2 regions of the Leucobacter sp. gxy201 genome follow, and region 2 is predicted to be linked to the other one. Evidence: predicted binding sites of a transcription regulator. Region 2 holds the regulator's gene; the other holds the start of a gene.
What was found. Region 2 encodes HrcA, which represses chaperone genes, less so after heat shock. Its sites were predicted from a motif close to TTNGCACTCGNNNNNNNCGAGTGCNAA; they were not measured.
Positions count from the first base shown of each region.

Region 1: a site for HrcA is predicted at 5,391-5,417, ahead of groL (chaperonin GroEL). Genes of this name have one in related genera too.

Region 1 covers NZ_JAMXWS010000002.1:41,676-51,267, forward strand. The annotation lists gene NHL51_RS03145 (DNA polymerase III subunit gamma and tau) at 1-109, opposite strand, end outside; gene NHL51_RS03150 (acetate/propionate family kinase) at 195-1,430, opposite strand; gene pta (phosphate acetyltransferase) at 1,467-3,575, opposite strand; gene groL (chaperonin GroEL) at 3,698-5,317, opposite strand; gene NHL51_RS03165 (LytR C-terminal domain-containing protein) at 5,593-6,294, opposite strand; gene NHL51_RS03170 (heme/hemin ABC transporter substrate-binding protein) at 6,392-7,519, opposite strand; gene NHL51_RS03175 (FecCD family ABC transporter permease) at 7,688-8,755, shown strand; gene NHL51_RS03180 (heme ABC transporter ATP-binding protein) at 8,755-9,576, shown strand.
Region 2 covers NZ_JAMXWS010000006.1:127,150-136,741, reverse strand. The annotation lists gene NHL51_RS11270 (hypothetical protein) at 1-560, shown strand, start outside; gene NHL51_RS11265 (16S rRNA (uracil(1498)-N(3))-methyltransferase) at 585-1,340, opposite strand; gene dnaJ (molecular chaperone DnaJ) at 1,355-2,452, opposite strand; gene hrcA (heat-inducible transcriptional repressor HrcA) at 2,512-3,564, opposite strand; gene hemW (radical SAM family heme chaperone HemW) at 3,775-5,019, opposite strand; gene NHL51_RS11245 (DUF1990 family protein) at 5,021-5,824, opposite strand; gene lepA (translation elongation factor 4) at 5,821-7,674, opposite strand; gene rpsT (30S ribosomal protein S20) at 7,906-8,166, shown strand; gene holA (DNA polymerase III subunit delta) at 8,248-9,261, opposite strand; gene xylA (xylose isomerase) at 9,393-9,592, shown strand, end outside.

The DNA.
Region 1 (9,592 bases), on a different contig from region 2:
CGATGCGACCGGTGCGCAGAGCCGTCATCAACGGCTCGGTCACCTGGGATTGACCGATCATCTCGGTGAAGGTCTCGGGCCGATAACGGCGATACAGTGCGGCAACCACGGGTCCATGCTACCGGCGGGCTCTGACATTCGCGCCCAGGGGCGGTTCGGCACCGGGAGGCGGCGATCCCTGGCCCGGCCGTGGCTCAGACTCCGATAAGCCGGCCCGTCTGCGAGGCGATCTCGGCTTCTTCGTCGGTGGGCACCACGAGCACCGCGATGCGCGAGTCGTCGCTGCTGATGCGGCGGGGCGAGTCGGGGCCCGCGGCGGCCGCGTTGCGCTCCGCGTCGATCTCGATGCCGAGCGCTTCGAGCCCGGCGCAGGCCTCGGCCCGCACGGCCGCGTGGTTCTCGCCGACACCGGCCGTGAACACGATCGCGTCGGCCCCGCCGAGCACCGCGAGGTACGCCCCGACGTAGTGCCGCAGACGGTGCACGTAGACGTCGATCGCGAGCCGCGCCTCGACGTCGCCGCCCGCGGCCGCACCCCAGACATCGCGGAAGTCGTTCGAGCCCGCCAGCCCCGCGAGCCCTGAACGGCGGTTCAGCACCGTGTCGAGATCGTCGGCGTCGAGGCCGGCGCGCATCAGGTGCAGCAGCGCCCCCGGGTCGATATCGCCACCGCGCGTGCCCATCATGAGGCCTTCGAGCGGGGTGAAGCCCATCGAGGTGTCGACCGAGCGTCCGCCGTCGATCGCGCAGGCCGAGGCGCCATTGCCGAGGTGCAGCACGATCTGCTTGAGCGCATCGAGCGGGCGCCCGAGAAACTCGGCGGCCCGACGCGACACGACCTGGTGAGAGATGCCGTGGAATCCGTAGCGACGAATGCCGTGCTCGGCGGCGAGGCCGCGGTCCATCGCATAGGTGTGGGCGTGCGGCGGCATCGTCTGGTGGAAGGCCGTGTCGAACACGGCGACGTGCGGCACATCGGCGAAAGCCGCGCGGGCGGCGACGATCGCCTGGTACTGGCCGGGGTTGTGCAGCGGGGCGAGGGCCCCGAGCTCGAGGATGCGCTCGGCGACCGCGTCGTCGATGAGCGTCGGCTCGACGAAGGCCCCGCCCTGCACGACGCGGTGCCCCACGGCGCGCACGTCGAGCGCCCCGAGCGGGGCCCCGGCCCCGGCGAACGCCTCGATCATGGCTGCGAACCCGGCCGCGTGATCGGGCACCGGGAGATCCCGCTCCACACGCGCACCGGCACCGGCACCAGCACCAGCACCAGCACCGTCGCCGGCGGCGCCCCGGTGCACGATGCGGCCGAGGGCGCTCGCTTCGCCGATGCGTTCGATGAGCCCCGAGGCGATCCGTCGCCCGTCGGCCGCATCGATCAGCTGGTACTTGATGGACGAGGAGCCTGCGTTAATGACGAGGATGTGGGCCACGGTACTGCCTTCTTCGGGGTTCGGTTCGGGAGCTGGCTACGCGTCGGTCGTGATCTTCTGCACCGCCGTGATCGCGACGGTGTTGAGGATGTCTTGCACGGTCGCGCCGCGCGAGAGGTCGTTGACCGGCTTGTTCAGGCCCTGCAGCACCGGCCCGACGGCCACGGCGTTCGCCGAGCGCTGCACCGCCTTATAGGTGTTGTTGCCGGTGTTGAGGTCGGGGAAGATGAAGACGGTCGCGTGGCCCGCGACCTGCGAGCCGGGCATCTTCGACGCGCCGGTCGTGGGGTCGCTCGCCGCGTCGTACTGGATCGGGCCATCGATGAGCAGGTCGGGCCGGGCGGCTCGGGCGAGCGCCGTCGCCTCGCGCACCTTGTCGACGTCGGCGCCCGAACCCGAATCGCCCGTCGAGTACGACAGCATCGCGATGCGCGGTTCGACGCCGAACTGCGCTGCGGTCTCGGCCGACGAGATGGCGATGTCGGCGAGCTGCGCGGCGTTCGGGTCGGGGTTCACGGCGCAGTCGCCGTAGACGAGCACCCGGTCGGCGAGGGCCATGAAGAACACGCTCGACACCACCGAGACGCCGGGCTTCGTCTTCACGAATTCGAGCGCGGGGCGAATGGTGTGCGCGGTCGTGTTCGCCGCGCCCGACACCATGCCGTCGGCGAGGCCGAGCTGCACCATCATCGTGCCGAAATAGCTGCCGTCGGCCATCGTGTCGCGCGCCTGCTCGAGCGCGACGCCCTTGTGGGCGCGCAGCCGCGCGTACTCCTCGGCGAACTGCTCGCGCAGCGGCGAGGTCTCGGGGTCGATCACCGTCGCCGCATCGATCGCGAGGCCGAGCTCGCCGCCGCGCTTGCGAATAGCCGCCTCGTCGCCGAGCAGCGTGAGCCTCGCGGTGCCGCGGGCGAGCAGGGTGCTCGCGGCGCGGAGGATGCGGTCGTCGTCGCCCTCGGGCAGCACGATATGGGCGTCGGCTGCGGCGGCCCGTTCGAAGAGCTCGTACGAGAACATGACGGGGGTGCGAATGCCGCCGCGGTGCAGGCGCAGGCGTTCGCGCAGCAGTGCGGTGTCGACGTGCTGCGCGAACAGGGCGAGCGCCGTGTCGAACTTCGTGGGCGACTCCTCGGTGAGCAGGCCGCGGGTCTGCGTGATGCGGCGCACGGTGTCGAACGTACCGTGGCCCGTGCGTACGACGGGCAGCGTGGAGTCGATGCCGTCGAGCAGCCGCTCCACGTCGTCGGGCACCGCGAAATCGCCGTTCAGCACCACGGCGCCGATGGTCGGGAAGGTCGGGGCCTCGTGCGCCATCGTGACGGCGAGCAGCGTCTCCGAGCGGTCGGCGGCGATGACGACGACGGAGCCCTCGATGAGGCGCGGCAGCACGTTCACCATCGACATGCCGGCGACGACGACCTCGCTGATCTCGCGCGCGAGCAGCTGCGCACCGCCCCGCACGAGGGTGCCGTTCACGGCCTCGACGACGGCCGACACGGGCGGCGCCACGAGCTTGAGCTCTTCAGGGATCGCCCACACCGGCACGTCGTCGGGCAGTTTCGCGGCGACCACCGTCGCGATCTCGTCGAGCAGCTCGGGCTCGGCGCGGTTCACAAGGGCGGCGAGCACGGTCGCGTGCTCGGCATGCAGTTCGGCGAGGCCGAGCTCGGCCATCTGGGCGATGTCGAGCGGGCGCCGGGCCGGCAGCTGGCCGAGCAGCTCGGCGTCTTCGTTCGACCGGCCGCTCAGCACGAGCAGCACGGGCACGTCGAGGTTCGCGGCGATGCGCGCGTTGTACGACAGCTCGGTCGGGGCCGCGACATCGGTGAAGTCGGAGCCGACGACCACGACCACGTCGCAACGCGACTTCAGCTCGTGGAAGGCCGCGACGATGCGGGTCATCGCCGCTTCGGGGTCGGCGTGCGCCTCTTCGTAGGTGACGCCGACGCACGCCTCGTACGGCACGTCGGCCGTGGAGCGGCGGCGCAGCAGCTCGAGCACCCGATCCGGGCCGGTCGAGCGGATGAGCGGTCTGAATACGCCGACGCGCGGGGCCTCGGCCCGCAGCGCGTCGAGCACGCCGAGCGCCACGGCGCTCTTTCCGGTACGGCCTTCGGCCGAGGTGAGGTAGATGCTCGCTGCCACCCCTCCAGCCTAGGGCTCGGGCCTGGGCGTCGGCGATCCCTCACCCTGCCGATGCGAACGGCCCCGAAAACGGGAGCAGGGGCCCCGCCGAAGCGGAACCCCTGCTCTGTATGCGGTGGGACTTAGAAGTCCATGCCGCCGGTCGGGTCGCCGGCCGGAGCCGCAGCGGGCTCGGGCTTGTCGGCGACGACGGCCTCGGTGGTGAGGAACAGGCCGGCGATCGAAGCCGCGTTCTGCAGCGCCGAACGGGTCACCTTGGCCGGGTCGAGGATGCCCTGGGCGACCAGGTCGCCGTAGTCGCCGGTCGCGGCGTTGAGGCCGTGGCCGACAGGCAGGTTCGCGACGCGATCGGCGACGACGCCGGGCTCGAGGCCCGCGTTCGCAGCGATCTGGCGCAGCGGCGCCTCGATGGCGGCCTTGACGATCTTGGCGCCGACGGCCTCGTCGCCCGCGAGCTCGAGCGAGTCGAACACGGTGGCGCCGGCCTGGATGAGTGCGACGCCGCCGCCGGGCAGCACGCCCTCCTCGACAGCCGCCTTCGCGTTGCGCACGGCGTCCTCGATGCGGTGCTTGCGCTCCTTGAGCTCGACCTCGGTCGCAGCGCCGGCCTTGATGACGGCCACGCCACCGGCGAGCTTCGCGAGGCGCTCCTGGAGCTTCTCGCGGTCGTAATCGCTGTCGGTCGACTCGATCTCGCGGCGGATCTGGGTCACGCGGCCCTGGATCGCCTCTTCTTCGCCGCCGCCCTGGACGATGGTGGTCTCGTCCTTGGTAATGATGACCTTGCGCGCGGTGCCGAGCATGTCGAGCGTCGCGTTCTCGAGCTTGAGGCCGACCTCTTCCGAGATGACCTGGCCGCCGGTGAGGATCGCGATGTCCTGCAGCATGGCCTTGCGGCGGTCGCCGAAACCGGGAGCCTTAACGGCTGCCGACTTGAAGATGCCGCGGATCTTGTTGAGCACGAGCGTCGCGAGAGCCTCGCCCTCGACGTCCTCGGCGATGATGAGGAGCTGCTTGCCCGACTGGATCACGGGATCGACGACGGGGAGGAGGTCCTTGATGTTCGAGACCTTGCCGTTGACGATGAGGACGTAGGGATCCTCGAAGACTGCCTCCTGGCGGTCGGCGTCGGTGACGAAGTAGGCCGAAAGGTAGCCCTTGTCGAAGCGCATGCCCTCGGTGAGCTCGAGCTCGGTGCCGAAGGTGTTCGACTCCTCGACGGTGACGACGCCCTCCTTGCCGACCTTGTCGATGGCCTCGGCGATGAGTGCGCCGATCTGCTCGTCGGCGGCCGAGATCGAAGCGGTCGCCGCGATCTGGTCGGTGGTCTCGATCTCGTTGGCGTTCTCGAGGAGCTGGGCCGAGACGGCTGCGACGGCCTTCTCGATGCCCTTCTTGATCGCGATGGGGTCGCTGCCGGCCGCGACGTTGCGCAGGCCCTCGCGCACGAGCGCCTGGGCGAGAACGGTAGCGGTGGTGGTGCCGTCGCCTGCGACGTCGTCGGTCTTCTTCGCGACCTCCTTGACGAGCTCGGCGCCGATCTTCTCGTAGGGGTCGTCGAGCTCGATCTCCTTGGCGATGGAGACGCCGTCGTTGGTGATCGTGGGGGCGCCCCACTTCTTCTCGAGCACGACGTTGCGGCCGCGCGGGCCGAGCGTCACCTTGACGGCATCGGCGAGGACATTGAGACCCCGCTCGAGACCGCGACGTGCTTCCTCATCAAAAGCAATCATCTTTGCCATGTAATTCGCCCCTCCCGGACGTCTAGTGGTTCGTGGGAACCGGGTGCTCGGGGTGACCCGAACGCTCGGTTGCTTAGCACTCAGTCGCTTCGACTGCTAACCCCAATCTTGGCACTCAGACCCTGAGAGTGCAAGAAATCATGCTCGCGTACAGCGAACAGCGCCGGCACGGGCGCGGGCGCGCCCGGACGAGCCGCCGAGCACGCATCGGTTCGACCGGTCGCGCGCACGGCGGAGCGGGCCGTCGAGCGACCGGTCGGGACTCGCGCGTCGGGTCAGGCCTCGGGCTGCTGCGGGTCGGTCGCCGCGGGATCGACCACTGCGCCGTCGACGGAACCGTCTGCGGGCGGCACCTCGGCATCGCCCGCGGCGGGCTCTTCGACCGGAGGCTCGACGGGCTGCTCGACCGCACCCGAGTTCGGACCGGCGTAGTCGGCGCCGAGCAGCACGATGAGGCGCGCGTCGTACTCGGCGTAGTCCTCGGTCAGGTAGGTGGAGACGCCGCCGAGCTGCTCGGCGAGGCCGCGGGCGGCGGATTCGTCGGCCGGGTCGCGGTAGAAGACCGCGGAGATCGGCACATCGCTCTCGGCGAGGTTCTCCGAGAAGAGCACCTGGCCCCAGCCCTCGGCCGTGATGGAGCCGGAGACGCCGGCGCCGAGGTTCGTGTCGGTCGTGCCGTTGAACACGGCGATCGTCGCGGCGGGGTCGAGCACGGCCGGCACCTCGGTCGAGGTGGGCTGCTGCTCGGAAGTCGGAGTGGGGCTCTTCCCGCCGACGCTCTGCACCACGAGCACGCCGATGCAGGTGAGCAGCACGAAGCCCAGCACGCCCGCGACGAGGTACCACCAGAAATGACGGGGCTTCGCAGTGACGCGGTGCGCGCCGACGCGGCCGCTGCGGGTGACCCGATCGAAGCGATCCTCCGGGTAATCCTGGCTGCGGCGCTGCGTTTCGGCACCGTGGTTGCTCTGCGCCAATCTCGTCCCCTCGCCCGTCATGAAATGCTGCATCGTTCTCGCGACGCCGTACTAGAGTACCCGACGCGCCGAGCCGAACCTGGGATGGCGCGGCCGCTCAGCCGGCCCGCTCGAGCGAATCGGGAGAGTAGATCGCGCGGGCGAGTCCGTCGATCACATCGGGGATGCGCGTACCGCCCGCGAAGAGCACGGCGTCGTCGATGTCGACGATGCGCCGGTTCTCGCCGGCGGTGGTGAGGGCGACGCTCGGCTGGGCCTGCAGCAGGCCGTCGACCCCGCCGGCGCTCTCGAGCCCCTTCGTCATCACGACGATGATGTCGGGGTCCATCCCGATGAGGGCTTCCTCGGTCATGGGCTTCTCGCCCTCGAGCCCGATCTCTTCAGCGACGTCGATCGCGCCGACCGAGCGGATGAGGCTGTCGACGCCGGTGCCCTCGCCGAAGAGGTAGAAGACGCCGGCGGTGCCGCGGATGTAGAGGAAGGCGACGCGCGGCAGCTTCTCGGCATCGGCCGGCAGCAGCTGCGCGACCTCCGCCTCCTTCGCGGCGATGGCCTGCTGCAGCTGCTCGATGAGCGCGGGGGCGGCCTCGCCGACGCCGAGGGCATCGGCGACCTGCTGCATCGTCAGGTAGCTCGACTCGGCGTCGACCGCGCGGTCGACGGTGACGACCGGCACGCCCGCGTCGCGCAGCTGCAGCACGACGTCGGTCGGGCCGATCGACCCGTCGGTGAGGATGAGGGTCGGGTCGAGGGCGAGCACGCCCTCGGCATCGATCGAATGGCCGTCTTTCGTGACAACCGGGATGTCTTCGGAACCGGGGAAGTTCGTCGAGACGTCACGGCCCGCGATCGAATCGCCGAAGCCGAAGGCGTGCACGAGTTCACCGACCGAGCCGCTCATCGAGAGCGGCACGATGCGCGCGGTGTCCTCCACCGTGATCTGCGTGTCGCCGCCGCGGTCGTGTGAGGCGACGGTGACGGGCAGTTCGCTCTTCGGGGCCTCGGCGAGGGGCGCGATCGACGGCCCGCCGACGACGGCGTGGGTGCTGCCGACGAACGCGGTCGGGTCGTCGAGGGGGGTGAGCTCGGAGAGCGGAGGCAGGTCGACCGCTTCGAGCGCGGCGGCGCTCTTGACGTCGGGGCCGGTCTGGCAGCCGACGAGCCCGAGCCCTGCAAGGGCGAGCACTGCGACCGCGGCGATCCTGCGCACCCGACCTGCCGTCATAACCCGAACGTCCCTTCATCAGATGTTTAACGGAATTAGCCTACCCTAACAACGGTAAGATGTTCCCTGGACTTCGAAGATCCAGCACATCGCCGCGCGTTCCGGGTGCGCCTCCAGCGGCACCCCGGTCTCAGCTCGCGCGTTCACGAAGGCAGAGCTCACCCACGCATGACCCCCTCCACGTCACCGTCGGCGAAACGCCACACGACCGCGAAGATCACGCTCTTCACGGTGCTGACCGTGGCGCTCGTGGCGTCGATCCTCGTCTCCGCAGGCACCGGCCAGCTCCCAATCCCTCCCCAGGAGGTGCTCGGATCCCTGCTCCACAAGATCGGCATCGACTGGCTGCCGCTGCCGACGCACCCCACGGGCGATGCGACCCTGTGGGCGATCCGCTTCCCCCGCGTCGCCATGGCCGCCCTCGTCGGCGCGGGGCTCTCGGTCGCCGGCCTCATCATGCAGGCGATCTTCGGCAACCCGCTCGCCGAGCCCGGCGTCATCGGCATCTCGTCGGGCGCCGCGGTCGGTGCGGGCCTCGCCATCGTGTTCGGCCTGAGCTTCTTCGGCGAATGGACCATCGCCGCCCTCGCATTCGCCGCGGGCCTCGCCGCCACCCTCATCGTCTACGCGATGAGCCGCGCCGACGGCCGCACCGAGGTCGTCACCCTCGTGCTCACCGGCATCGCCGTCAACGCGATCGCGGGCGCCGGCATCGCCCTGCTCACCTTCCTCGGCGACACGCAGTCGCGCGAGCAGATCGTGTTCTGGCAGCTCGGCAGCCTCGCCGGCAGTCGCTGGTCGCAGGCCCTCATCGTCGCCCCCATCATCGCGCTCGGGCTCGCCGCCTCCTACTTCGCCGCCCGCAAGCTCGACCTGCTCGCGCTCGGCGAGCGCAACGCGCGCCACCTCGGCGTCAACGTCGAAGCGCTGCGCATCATCATGATCTTCATCGTCGCGCTCTTGACCGGCGTCTCGGTCGCGTTCGCCGGCATCATCTCGTTCGTCGGCCTCGTCATCCCGCACCTCATGCGCATGATCCTGGGGCCCGCGCATCTGCCCCTCGTGACCGCGTCGGCGCTCGGCGGCGCGCTGCTGCTCACCCTCGCCGACCTCGGCGCCCGCACGATCGTACCGAACGCCGACATGCCGATCGGCATGCTCACCGCCCTCGTCGGCGGCCCCTTCTTCTTCTGGCTGCTGCGGCGCACCCGCAAGCGCAGCGGGGGGTGGGGATGATGGCCGCGCGCTACTTCGAGGCCCCGACCCGCACCGCGCCCGGCGATGTCGTCTGCGCTGCCGAATCGGTCTCGCTCATCAGAGGCGGCCGCAAGCTGCTCGACGAGGTGTCGCTCGAGCTGCGCGCCGGCGAGGTGCTCGCGCTGCTCGGCCCGAACGGCGCCGGCAAGTCGACGATGCTGAGCATCCTCTCGGGCGATGTCGCCCCCGATCAGGGGTCGGTGCGCTTCGGAGACCGCGACATCTCGGACTGGTCGCTGCCCGACCTCGCCCGGCGCCGCAGCGTGCTGCTGCAGGACAACCAGCTGCTGTTCCCGTTCACAGTGCACCAGGTGGTCGAGATGGGGCGCGCGCCGTGGCGGCGCACACCGCTCGAGGATCAGGACAACGAGGCGATCTCGGAGTCGATCAATGCGGCCGATATCGCTCATCTCGGCAACCGACGCGTGCCGTCGCTGTCGGGCGGTGAGCGGGCGCGCGCCGCGTTCGCGCGCGTCATGGCCGGGCGCACGGGCGTGCTCATGCTCGACGAGCCGACCGCGGCGCTCGACCTCGGCCACCAGGAATCCGTGCTGGGCCTCGCCCGCGCCCGCGCGAAGGCCGGCGACGCCGTGCTCGTCGTGCTGCACGACCTCAACCTGGCGAGCGCGTTCGCCGACCGCGCGGCGCTGCTGCGCGACGGGCAGATCGTGGCGTGCGATGCGCCCGAGCGGGTGCTGACCGCCGACATCGTCTCGGACGTGTACCGCACGCCGGTCGAGGTGATCCCTCACCCTGTGACCGGCCGCGGCATCATCATGCCGATGCGGCCGCTCGCCTGAGCGCTGCACGCCCGGG
Region 2 (9,592 bases):
CGCTCTTCCCCGCGAGCGAGGTGTCGTCGTGCACGATCGGCAAGAAGCTGATCCGCGAGCGCCGGGTGATCGTGCCGAAGCAGGTCAGCGACTGCGGCCGGTTCGTCTCGCGCCAGCGGGTCGCCTGCTCGAGCGACCCGGGCACCGAGGTGCCGCTCATCGCGGGGGTCACCTACGATCTCGTGGTGCGCGGCCCCAGGCTGGGCCGGCTGACGTCGCCGACCATCGCCTCGGCCACGGTATCGGAGGTGCAGAAGTACCCTCGGACCGCTGCCGGAGCCGACTTGGAGAATTCGTGGAGCGGGGCCGCGCACGCCCTCATGGAAGAGTTCTCGGTCGAAGCGCTGCGCGCCTTCGACTACGAGCAGCCGCCCTACGATGCGGAGTGCGAGGTCGGTCGCAGCGTCATGACGACGAAGGGCATCCAGTTCGTCGACGCCGAACGGGCGGCTGAACTGCTCGCGCCGCCGCCCGGCACTGCGCCGCGCGCACCGCTGCTGCCGTGCAGGGGCTTCCCGTGCACCGACCCGTTCGACGACCTGCCGCCGCAAGCGCCTTGAGGCGCGGCGTCGCCGCCGAGGGCTCTACCAGCGGCCGAGCGCCGTAGCCAGCACCGCGAGGGCGGCGGGGCCCGCCGACGAGGTGCGCAGCACCGTATCGCCGAGCACGAGCGTACGCGCACCGGCGGCCTCCAGGGCATCGAGTTCGGCGTCGGCGAAGCCGCCCTCCGGGCCGACCACGAGCACGATCTCGTGCGCGGCGCGCGCCGCGCCGCCGTTCGCCCACTCGGAGAGTCGAGCGCCGCTGCGCGGATGCAGCGCGATGACCTCGGTGCCCGCGGCACCGGCGAGGGTGCAGAGCTCCGGCAGACCTACGGGCCGGTCGATGCCCGGAATGCGGGCGCGGAGCGACTGCTTCGAGGCCTCGCGGGCGATGCGCGCCCACTTCGCGACGCCCTTATCGGCCTTCTCGGCCCCCCACCGCGACACGGAGCGCGAAGCCTCCCACGGCACGATCGCGTCGACGCCGAACTCGGTGGCCTGCTCGACGGCCCGCTCGTCGCGGTCGCCCTTCGCGAGCGCCTGCACGAGCACCACGCGCTGCGCGGGCGCGGGCGCGGCGTGCCCCGTGTCGAGACGCACCGAGAAGCGGTCCCGCTCCAGCGTCACCACCTCGCCCGAGCCGATCGCTCCGGAGCCGTTGCCCACCGAGATCCGCTCTCCGAGGCGCAGGCGCGAGACCTTCACGGCGTGACGCGCTTCGTCGCCGACGACCTCGACGGTCGCGCCGGCGCCGAAGGCACTGTCGTCGAGGTCTTCGCGGTAGTAGAGGTTGGCCATCTCGCGCTCGCCTCCTAGCGGAAGAAGCGGTCCCTGATCTTGCCGAAGAAGCTCTGGTGGAACTCGCCGAGATGCGGCGCGTCGTCCTTCCGGAGCGCGGCGAGCTGCCGCACCAGATCCTGCTCCCGCTTCGAGAGCTTCGTCGGGGTCGCGACCTGCACCGCGATCTTGAGGTCGCCCCGGTTCGTCGTGCGCAGCCCCTGGATGCCGCGCCCGCGCACCGTGATGATGTCGCCCGATTGCACCCCGGCCTCGATATCGACGGGGATCTCCCCGTCGAGGCCCTCGAGCTTCGACTGCACGCCGAGGATGGCGTCGGTCATCGACACCTGCATGGTGCACAGCAAGTCGTCGCCGTCGCGGCTGAAGATGTCGTGGTGGGTGACGCGGAACTCGATGAAGAGGTCGCCGTTCGGGCCGCCGCCCGGGCCGACCTCGCCGCCGCCGCGCATCTGGAGGCGGGTGCCCGTGTCGATGCCGGAGGGGATGTCGACCGGGATCGTGCGCCGTTCGCGCACGCGGCCCTTGCCGCCGCAGGTGATGCACGGATGCTCGATGACGGTGCCGTAGCCCTGGCAGCTGCCGCAGGGGTGCATCGTCACGACGTTGCCGAACAGCGAGCGCACCTGGCGCTGCACCTGTCCCTGGCCGCCGCAGACGTCGCAGGTGACGGGGTGCGTGCCGGGCTGGCAGCAGCTGCCCTGGCACGTGTCGCACAGCACGGCCGTGTTGACGGTGATGTCGCGCTGCGAGCCGAAGATGACCTCGTCGAGCGCGACGTCGACGCGGATCATGGCGTCGTCGCCGCGTTCGGAGCGGGAGCGCGGGCCTCGCTGGCCCCCGCCGAAGCCGCCCCCGCCGAAGAACGTCTCGAAGATGTCGCCGAAGCCGCCCATGCCGCCGTTCGCGTCGCCGCCGACGTCGTAGCGCTGGCGCTGCTCGGGATCGCTCAGCACGTCGTAGGCGTGGGTGACCGCCTTGAAGCGCTCGGACGCCTCCTCGCTCGGGTTCACGTCGGGGTGCAGCTCGCGCGCGAGGCGGCGGTACGCCTTCTTGATCTCTTCGGGGGTCGCCTCACGAGAGACTCCCAGCGTTTCGTAGTGATCGGCCACGTTCTCGCTCCTCAGCAGATGGTGTCGTGTTCAAGCGGCGCGCTGCCCGCGCGCCGAGGTCAATGGTCTTCGTCGAGCAGACGGTTCAGGTATCGTGCGACCGCGCGCACCGCGGCCATGTTCCCCGCGTAGTCCATGCGCAGCGGGCCGAGCACTCCGAGCCGCGACGACGATGCGCCGTCGCTCTCGTAGCTCGACGCGATCACGGAGGTCGCCTGCAGCCCGTACGGGGCGTTCTCGCGGCCGATCGAGGCCGAGACCTCGCGCTCGTCCTGCACGAGCTCGCCGAAGAGCCGCAGCAGGGTGACCTGCTCTTCGATCGCCTCGAGCACGGTGTGCAGGGATCCCGAGAACTCCTCGGGCCGGGAGAGGTTCGCGGCGCCCGAGATGACGATCTTCTCGCTCCGGTTCGCCTGCAGCTGCGCGCTCACGAGCTCGAGCAGCAGCCTGACGAGGTCGGTCTCCTGCGGATGCGCCCATTCGGCGATCGTGTCGCCGAGCGCGGAGAGCGCTGCGATGCCGGCGTCGACGTCGGCGCCGACGATGGCGTCGGCCAGCCGGTCGCGCAGCCCGTGCACCCAGGTCTCGGTCACGAACGATGCCGGCAGACGGGTCATCTGCTGCTCGACGACGCCGCTGCCGAGGATGAGTACCGAGAGCACCCGGTCCTGGCCGAGGACGACCAGGTCGATGTGCCGGATGGTCGTACGGCGCAGCGAGGGGTACTGCACCACCGCGACCTGGTTCGTGAGCTGCGCGAGCAGCCGCACCGAGCGCACCATGGCATCGTCGAGATCGCTCGATTCGCCGAGGAACCGCGTGATGGCTGCGCGCTGCGCCGTTGTGAGCGGACGGATCTTCGCGAGCGTGTCGACGTACAGCCGATACCCCTTGTCCGTGGGGACGCGCCCCGACGAGGTGTGCGTCTGGGCGATCAGCTCGTCCTCCTCGAGCAGCGCCATGTCGTTGCGGATGGTGGCCGCCGACACGCCGAAGCTGTGCCGGTCGACGATGGCCTTCGACCCGACGGGCTCGCTCGACGCGATGTAGTCGCCCACGATCGCATGCAGCACGGCGAGACTGCGTTCGGAGACGTTGCGTTCACCGCTCATGCGCATCCTCTCCCATCGGTCGGCCCTCTGCGGGGTGAAGTCCTCGGCCGCGCCCGGCCCGTCGCACTCGGGTGCATTTGGCACTCGCCATGACTGAGTGCCAGTCTAACGCACGAGGAGTTCGCGGCCGATCCCGGCGGTCGGCGTTCGCGCTCCGCTGATTCCGCGGGGAACCGTCGGTGCCGAACCCGCTACGCGGCCCGCCCGCGATCAACCCGCGAGCAGGCGGTGCACGACGGTATCGGCGAGCAGCCGACCGCGCAGCGTCGGAACGATCCTCCCGCCCGCGGTGCCGTCGGCGGCGATCGCGGCGCGACCGTCGATGAGACCCTCGGCGATGAGCCCCGGCACGGCCCGCCGCTCGTCGGCATCGAGCACCGCGATCGGCAGGCCGTCGGCGATGCGGGTCTCGAGGAGGATGCGCTCCTCGCGCCGGGCCTCGTCGCTCAGCACCTCTCGGGCGTGCGCGGGCGAGACGCCGGCGTGCATGCGCTGCGCGTACGCCGCCGGATGCTTCACGTTCCACCACCGGGTGCCGCCGACGTGGCTGTGCGAACCGGGGCCGGCGGCCCACCAGTCCTCGCCCGTCCAGTACGAGAGGTTGTGCCGAGACCGGGTCTCGGGGCTGCGCGACCAGTTGCTGATCTCGTACCACGAGAACCCGGCGGCGGCGAAGCGCCCGTCGGCCAGCTCGTACATCTCCGCGTGCAGATCGTCGTCGGGTTCGGGCACCTCGCCGCGGCGGATCTGGGCCGCGAGCTTCGTGCCGCGCTCGACGATCAGCGCGTAGGCGGAGATGTGGTCGGGCTCGGTCGCGAGGGCCGCATCGATCGACCGTTGCCAATCGGCGAGGCTCTCCCCCGGCGTACCGTAGATGAGATCGACGCTCACCTGCAGCCCGGCCGCTTTCGCCCAGCTCGTCACGAGCGGGATGCGCTCGGGCGTGTGCGTGCGGTCGAGCGTGGCGAGCACGTGTGGCACCGCGGACTGCATGCCGAAGCTCACCCGCGTGAAACCGGCGTCGGCGAGGGCCGCGAGGTACTCCGCGTCGACGGAGTCGGGGTTGGCCTCGGTGGTCACTTCGGCGCCCGGTGCGAGCCCCCACTCGTCGCGGATGCCCGCGAGCATGGAGACGAGGTCGGTCGCCGGGAGGAGCGTCGGCGTTCCGCCGCCGAAGAAGACGGTGCTGACGGGGCGCTCGACCACGCCGGAACGGCGCAGCACGTCGGCGCCGAACGCGAGCTCGCCGCGCACTTCGCCCGCGTAGTCGTCGCGGCTCGTGCCGGCGAGCTCGGTCGCGGTGTAGGTGTTGAAGTCGCAGTACCCGCACCGTACGCGGCAGTAGGGCACGTGCACGTAGACCCCGAACGCGCGTTCGGCCGAACCGACGGCGGCGCTCGCGGGGAGCAGACCGGTCTCGGGAGCCGGGTCGCCCTCGGGCAGAGCCGACGGCACGCTACTCGCCCGTCGCGCTCTCGTGCGAATCGGCGGGCTCCGCGGCGGCCTCCGAATGATCCGACGTCTCCGCGGGCTGCGCAGTCGCCTCGGGCTCCGCGGCGGCCTCCGCTCGCGCCGTGCCCGTCGAGGCGCCCGCGGTCGCGGTCGCGGCGGCGCCCGGCGCCAGCGCGCCGATCTGCAGTTTGACGGCGTCGATGGCCGCGCGCAGGTCGGCGCGCGCCTTGAGGCCCAGCAGGCCGTTCTTGGCCGGGGTCAGGAAGCCGCGGGCCACGGCCCAGACGGTGTCGTCGTCGCGGCGCTCCACGACGAAGCGCTGCTCGCCGATCGCGCCGAGCTCATCGCCGGTGCCCCAGGCGAATCCGACGCGGCGCTCCTCGTCGACGGTGTAGACGATGAGCACGCGCCGCGCTATCCCGCCCTGCAGCGCGATATCCGCGCTCGTACCCGCATTCAGATAGGGCTCGCCGTCGGGCCCGAAGGTGTCCTCGCGGGGCGCGGCCGCCTGCGCGACGCCGTGCTCGTCGAACTCGACGCCTTCGTACTCGTCATCGGGTCCGCGCTCGACGACCTCGACCGTCATGCCGGCGCCGCGCTGCGCGCCCCAGGTCATGAGCAGGCTCGACGCCGAGAGAAAGCGCTCCTCGCCGCTGCCGAGCCGCTGCTCCTCCTCGTAGGGCGTGCTGCCCTCGGGCGGGAAGCGGAGCAGATCGGGGTCGCGGGTCGCGCCGATCGAAGCGTACGCGGCCGGCATGCCGACATGACTGCTGCGCCGCCCGCCGTGGTCCCGGTTCGAGCTCGTCATTTCTTCGACCCCTCCTTGCCCTCCACATCTCCGGACAGCGCGGCGATGAACGCCTCCTGGGGCACCTCGACGCGGCCGACCATCTTCATGCGCTTCTTGCCCTCCTTCTGCTTCTCGAGCAGCTTGCGCTTGCGGCTGATATCGCCGCCGTAGCACTTGGCGAGCACATCCTTGCGGATGGCGCGGATGTTCTCTCGCGCGATGATGCGCGAGCCGATCGCGGCCTGGATCGGCACCTCGAACTGCTGCCTCGGGATCAGCTTGCGCAGGCGCTCGGTCATCATGGTGCCGTAGTGGTACGCGTTGTCCTTGTGGACGATCGCGCTGAACGCATCGACCTTGTCGCCCTGCAGCAGGATGTCGACCTTGACGAGATCGGCCTCCTGCTCGCCCATCGGCTCGTAGTCGAGCGAGGCGTAGCCCTGCGTGCGGCTCTTCAGGTGGTCGAAGAAGTCGAAGACGATCTCGCCGAGCGGCACGGCGTAGCGCAGCTCGACCCGCTCGCCCAGGTACTCCATGCCGAGCAGGCTGCCGCGGCGGCTCTGGCAGAGCTCCATGATCGTGCCGACGTAGTCCTTCGGGGCGAGGATCGCGACGCGCACCATCGGCTCGCGCACCGAGGCGATCTTGCCTTCGGGGTACTCGGACGGGTTCGTCACCGTCACCTCGGTGCCGTCCTCCGCAGTCACCTCGTAGACGACGCTCGGAGCGGTCGCGATGAGGTCGAGGTCGAACTCGCGGCGCAGGCGCTCGGAGATGATCTCGAGGTGCAGGAGGCCGAGGAAGCCGCAGCGGAAGCCGAAGCCGAGCGCCACGGAGGTCTCGGGCTCGTACTGCAGGGCCGCGTCTTCGAGCTTCAGCTTGTCGAGGGCCTCGCGCAGCACCGGGTAGTCGCTGCCGTCGATCGGGTAGAGGCCCGAGAAGACCATGGGCTTGGGGTCGGTATAGCCGGGCAGCGCTTCGTCGGCGCCGTGGATCTTCGACGTGATCGTGTCGCCGACCTTCGACTGGCGCACATCCTTGACGCCGGTGATGAGGTATCCCACCTCGCCGACCGCGAGCCCCCGGGTCGCGCGCGGTTCGGGCGACGACACGCCGATCTCGAGCGCTTCGTGATCGCTGCCGGTCGACATCATCTGGATCTTCTCGCGCGGAGCGAGCTTGCCGTCGACCATGCGCACATAGGTGACGACGCCCCGATAGGGGTCGTAGACCGAATCGAAGATCATGGCGCGCGCCGGGGCCTCGGCGTCGCCGACCGGTGCGGGGATGCGCTCCACGACCCGGTCGAGCAGGGCCTCGACGCCCATGCCGGTCTTGCCCGACACCGCGAGGATGTCGGCCGGGTCGCCGCCGATGAGGTCCGAGATCTCGCGCGCCACGCGCTCGGGGTCCGCCGCCGGCAGGTCGATCTTGTTGAGCACGGGGATGATCTCGAGATCGTGCTCCATCGCGAGGTAGAGGTTCGCGAGCGTCTGGGCCTCCATGCCCTGGGCCGCATCGACGAGCAGAATGGCGCCTTCGCAGGCCGCCAGGGATCGGCTGACCTCGTAGCTGAAGTCGACGTGGCCCGGCGTATCGATCATGTTGAGGGCGTACTCGACCCCGTCGGCCTGCCAGTGCATGCGCACGGCCTGCGACTTGATCGTGATGCCGCGCTCGCGCTCGATGTCCATGCGGTCGAGGTACTGGGCGCGCATCTCGCGCTCGGGCACCGTGCCGGTGATCTGGAGCATGCGGTCGGCAAGCGTCGACTTGCCGTGATCGATGTGCGCGATGATGCAGAAGTTGCGGATCTTCGCGGGGTCGGTCGACGCCGGCACGGGAGGGTTCACACTACGAGGAGACATCGCCTGCCATTATCGCATGATCCGGCCGTGCGACCGGCCAGGCGGGCGCCGTTCGGCGAGGCGCGCCGCGCCGCGAGATTTCGGCCCTCGCTGCCACCGATCGGGGGGCGATCTGCTAAAGTTGATTCTTGGCTTGCGTGTGGAGATCATCCACACCCTCTGCAAGGTGCCCTCTCTCACCGCGCAGAACAATCCCGACTGACCTGAAGAATCGTAAGGAATCACCCCAACGTGGCAAATATCAAGTCGCAGATCAAGCGCATCAAGACCAACCAGAAGGCTACCGAGCGCAACCGCGCGTACAAGAGCGAGCTCCGCACGCTCATCCGCAAGACGCGCGAGGCCATCACCGCCGGCGACAAGGCCGCTGCCGAAGGCAACCTGAAGGTCGCCGCGCGCAAGCTCGACAAGGCCGTCTCGAAGGGCGTCATCCACAAGAACCAGGCTGCGAACCGCAAGTCGAAGCTCGCTGCGAAGGTCGCCGCGCTCTAAGCAGCCGCACCTCTCGGATCCTCCGAAAGGCCCCGCTTCGGCGGGGCCTTTCGTGCGTTCTGCGGGCCTTCGGGGCGACGGTCAGCGGGTGCGACCGCGCCGCGCGATGAAGAGCACGTACTTCTCGAGCGCGTACTCGGGATCCCTGCTGCCACCCTTCAACCGCCATTCGGTCTCGGCGGCGAGATCGACGGCGCGCGCCAGATCCTCCTCCTGCCAGCCGCGCACCTCGCGCAGCGCGCGATCGACCTGCCACGGCGCCATGCCGAGCTGCGAGGCGAGCTGACCGCTCGATCCTCGCGCGCCGTGCACCCGCGCCATGCCGCGCACCTTCATGTTGAGCGCGGCGAGGACGGGGATCGGATCGGTGCCCGTCGAGAGCGCCTGGCGCAGCAGCACGAGCGCCTCAGCCGCGCGGCCCGCGGTCGCCGCATCGGCGACCTTGAACCCCGTGGTCTCGACACGGCCCTCGGTCGCCCGGCCGACTTCGGCCTCCGCGATGCGCGGCCCGACATCGGCGACGAGCTGGGCGCACGCCCCGGCGAGCTCGCCGAGGCCGCCGGAGTACGCGTCGACGAGCATGCGAGCGCCTCCGGGGGTGATCTGCGCGCCGAGGCGCCGGAACTCCGCTTGCACGAACGCGAGGCGATCCTGATCCTTCTTCATCTCCGGGCAGACGATTTCGATGCCGGCCCCCGCCCCCGCGCGCACGCGGTCGAGCAGGGCCTTGCCGCGCTGGCCGCCGGAATGCCGGAGCACCAGCGTCGTATCGTCTGCGGCGGCTTCGACGTAGCGCTTCGCGTCTTCGAGGAAGGCGTCGGAGCACTTCTCGACGCCCGAGACGCGGATGAGGCGCGGCTCGGCGAACAGCGACGGGCTCGCGATCGTGAACAGCTCCCCCGCGGCGTACGATGCCGCGTCGACGTCGTGGACCTCGAGTTCGCCGTGCGACTCGCGCAGCGCCTCGCGGATCGCGTGGGTGGCGCGGTCGGCGAGGAACGCCTCGGGACCGCTGATGAGCACGACCGGCGCGGGGGCCGCCGCGGTCCACTCGAGCTGAGGGATCTTGGACTTCGAACCACGCGCTGCTGCCACGCCACCAGCCTAGTGGGGCCCGCGCGGGCGCACTGCGCTGCAACGCCCGTCGCTGGACAGCACCCGCCGATTCTTATATGTTGTCAGTAAGTACATATTTGATCCTTCATCCCCTTCGCAAAGGAGCGACCATGCATGCACCCACTCGTGAAGACCAGTTCTCGTTCGGCCTCTGGACCTTCGGCTGGCAGGCGCAGGACCAGTTCGGCAGCGCGACCCGCGCACCGATCGACACGGTCGAAGCCGTGCACCGCCTGAGCGATCTCGGCGTGTGGGGCATGACCTTCCACGACGACGACCTCTTCCCGTTCGAGAGCAGCGACGCCGAGCG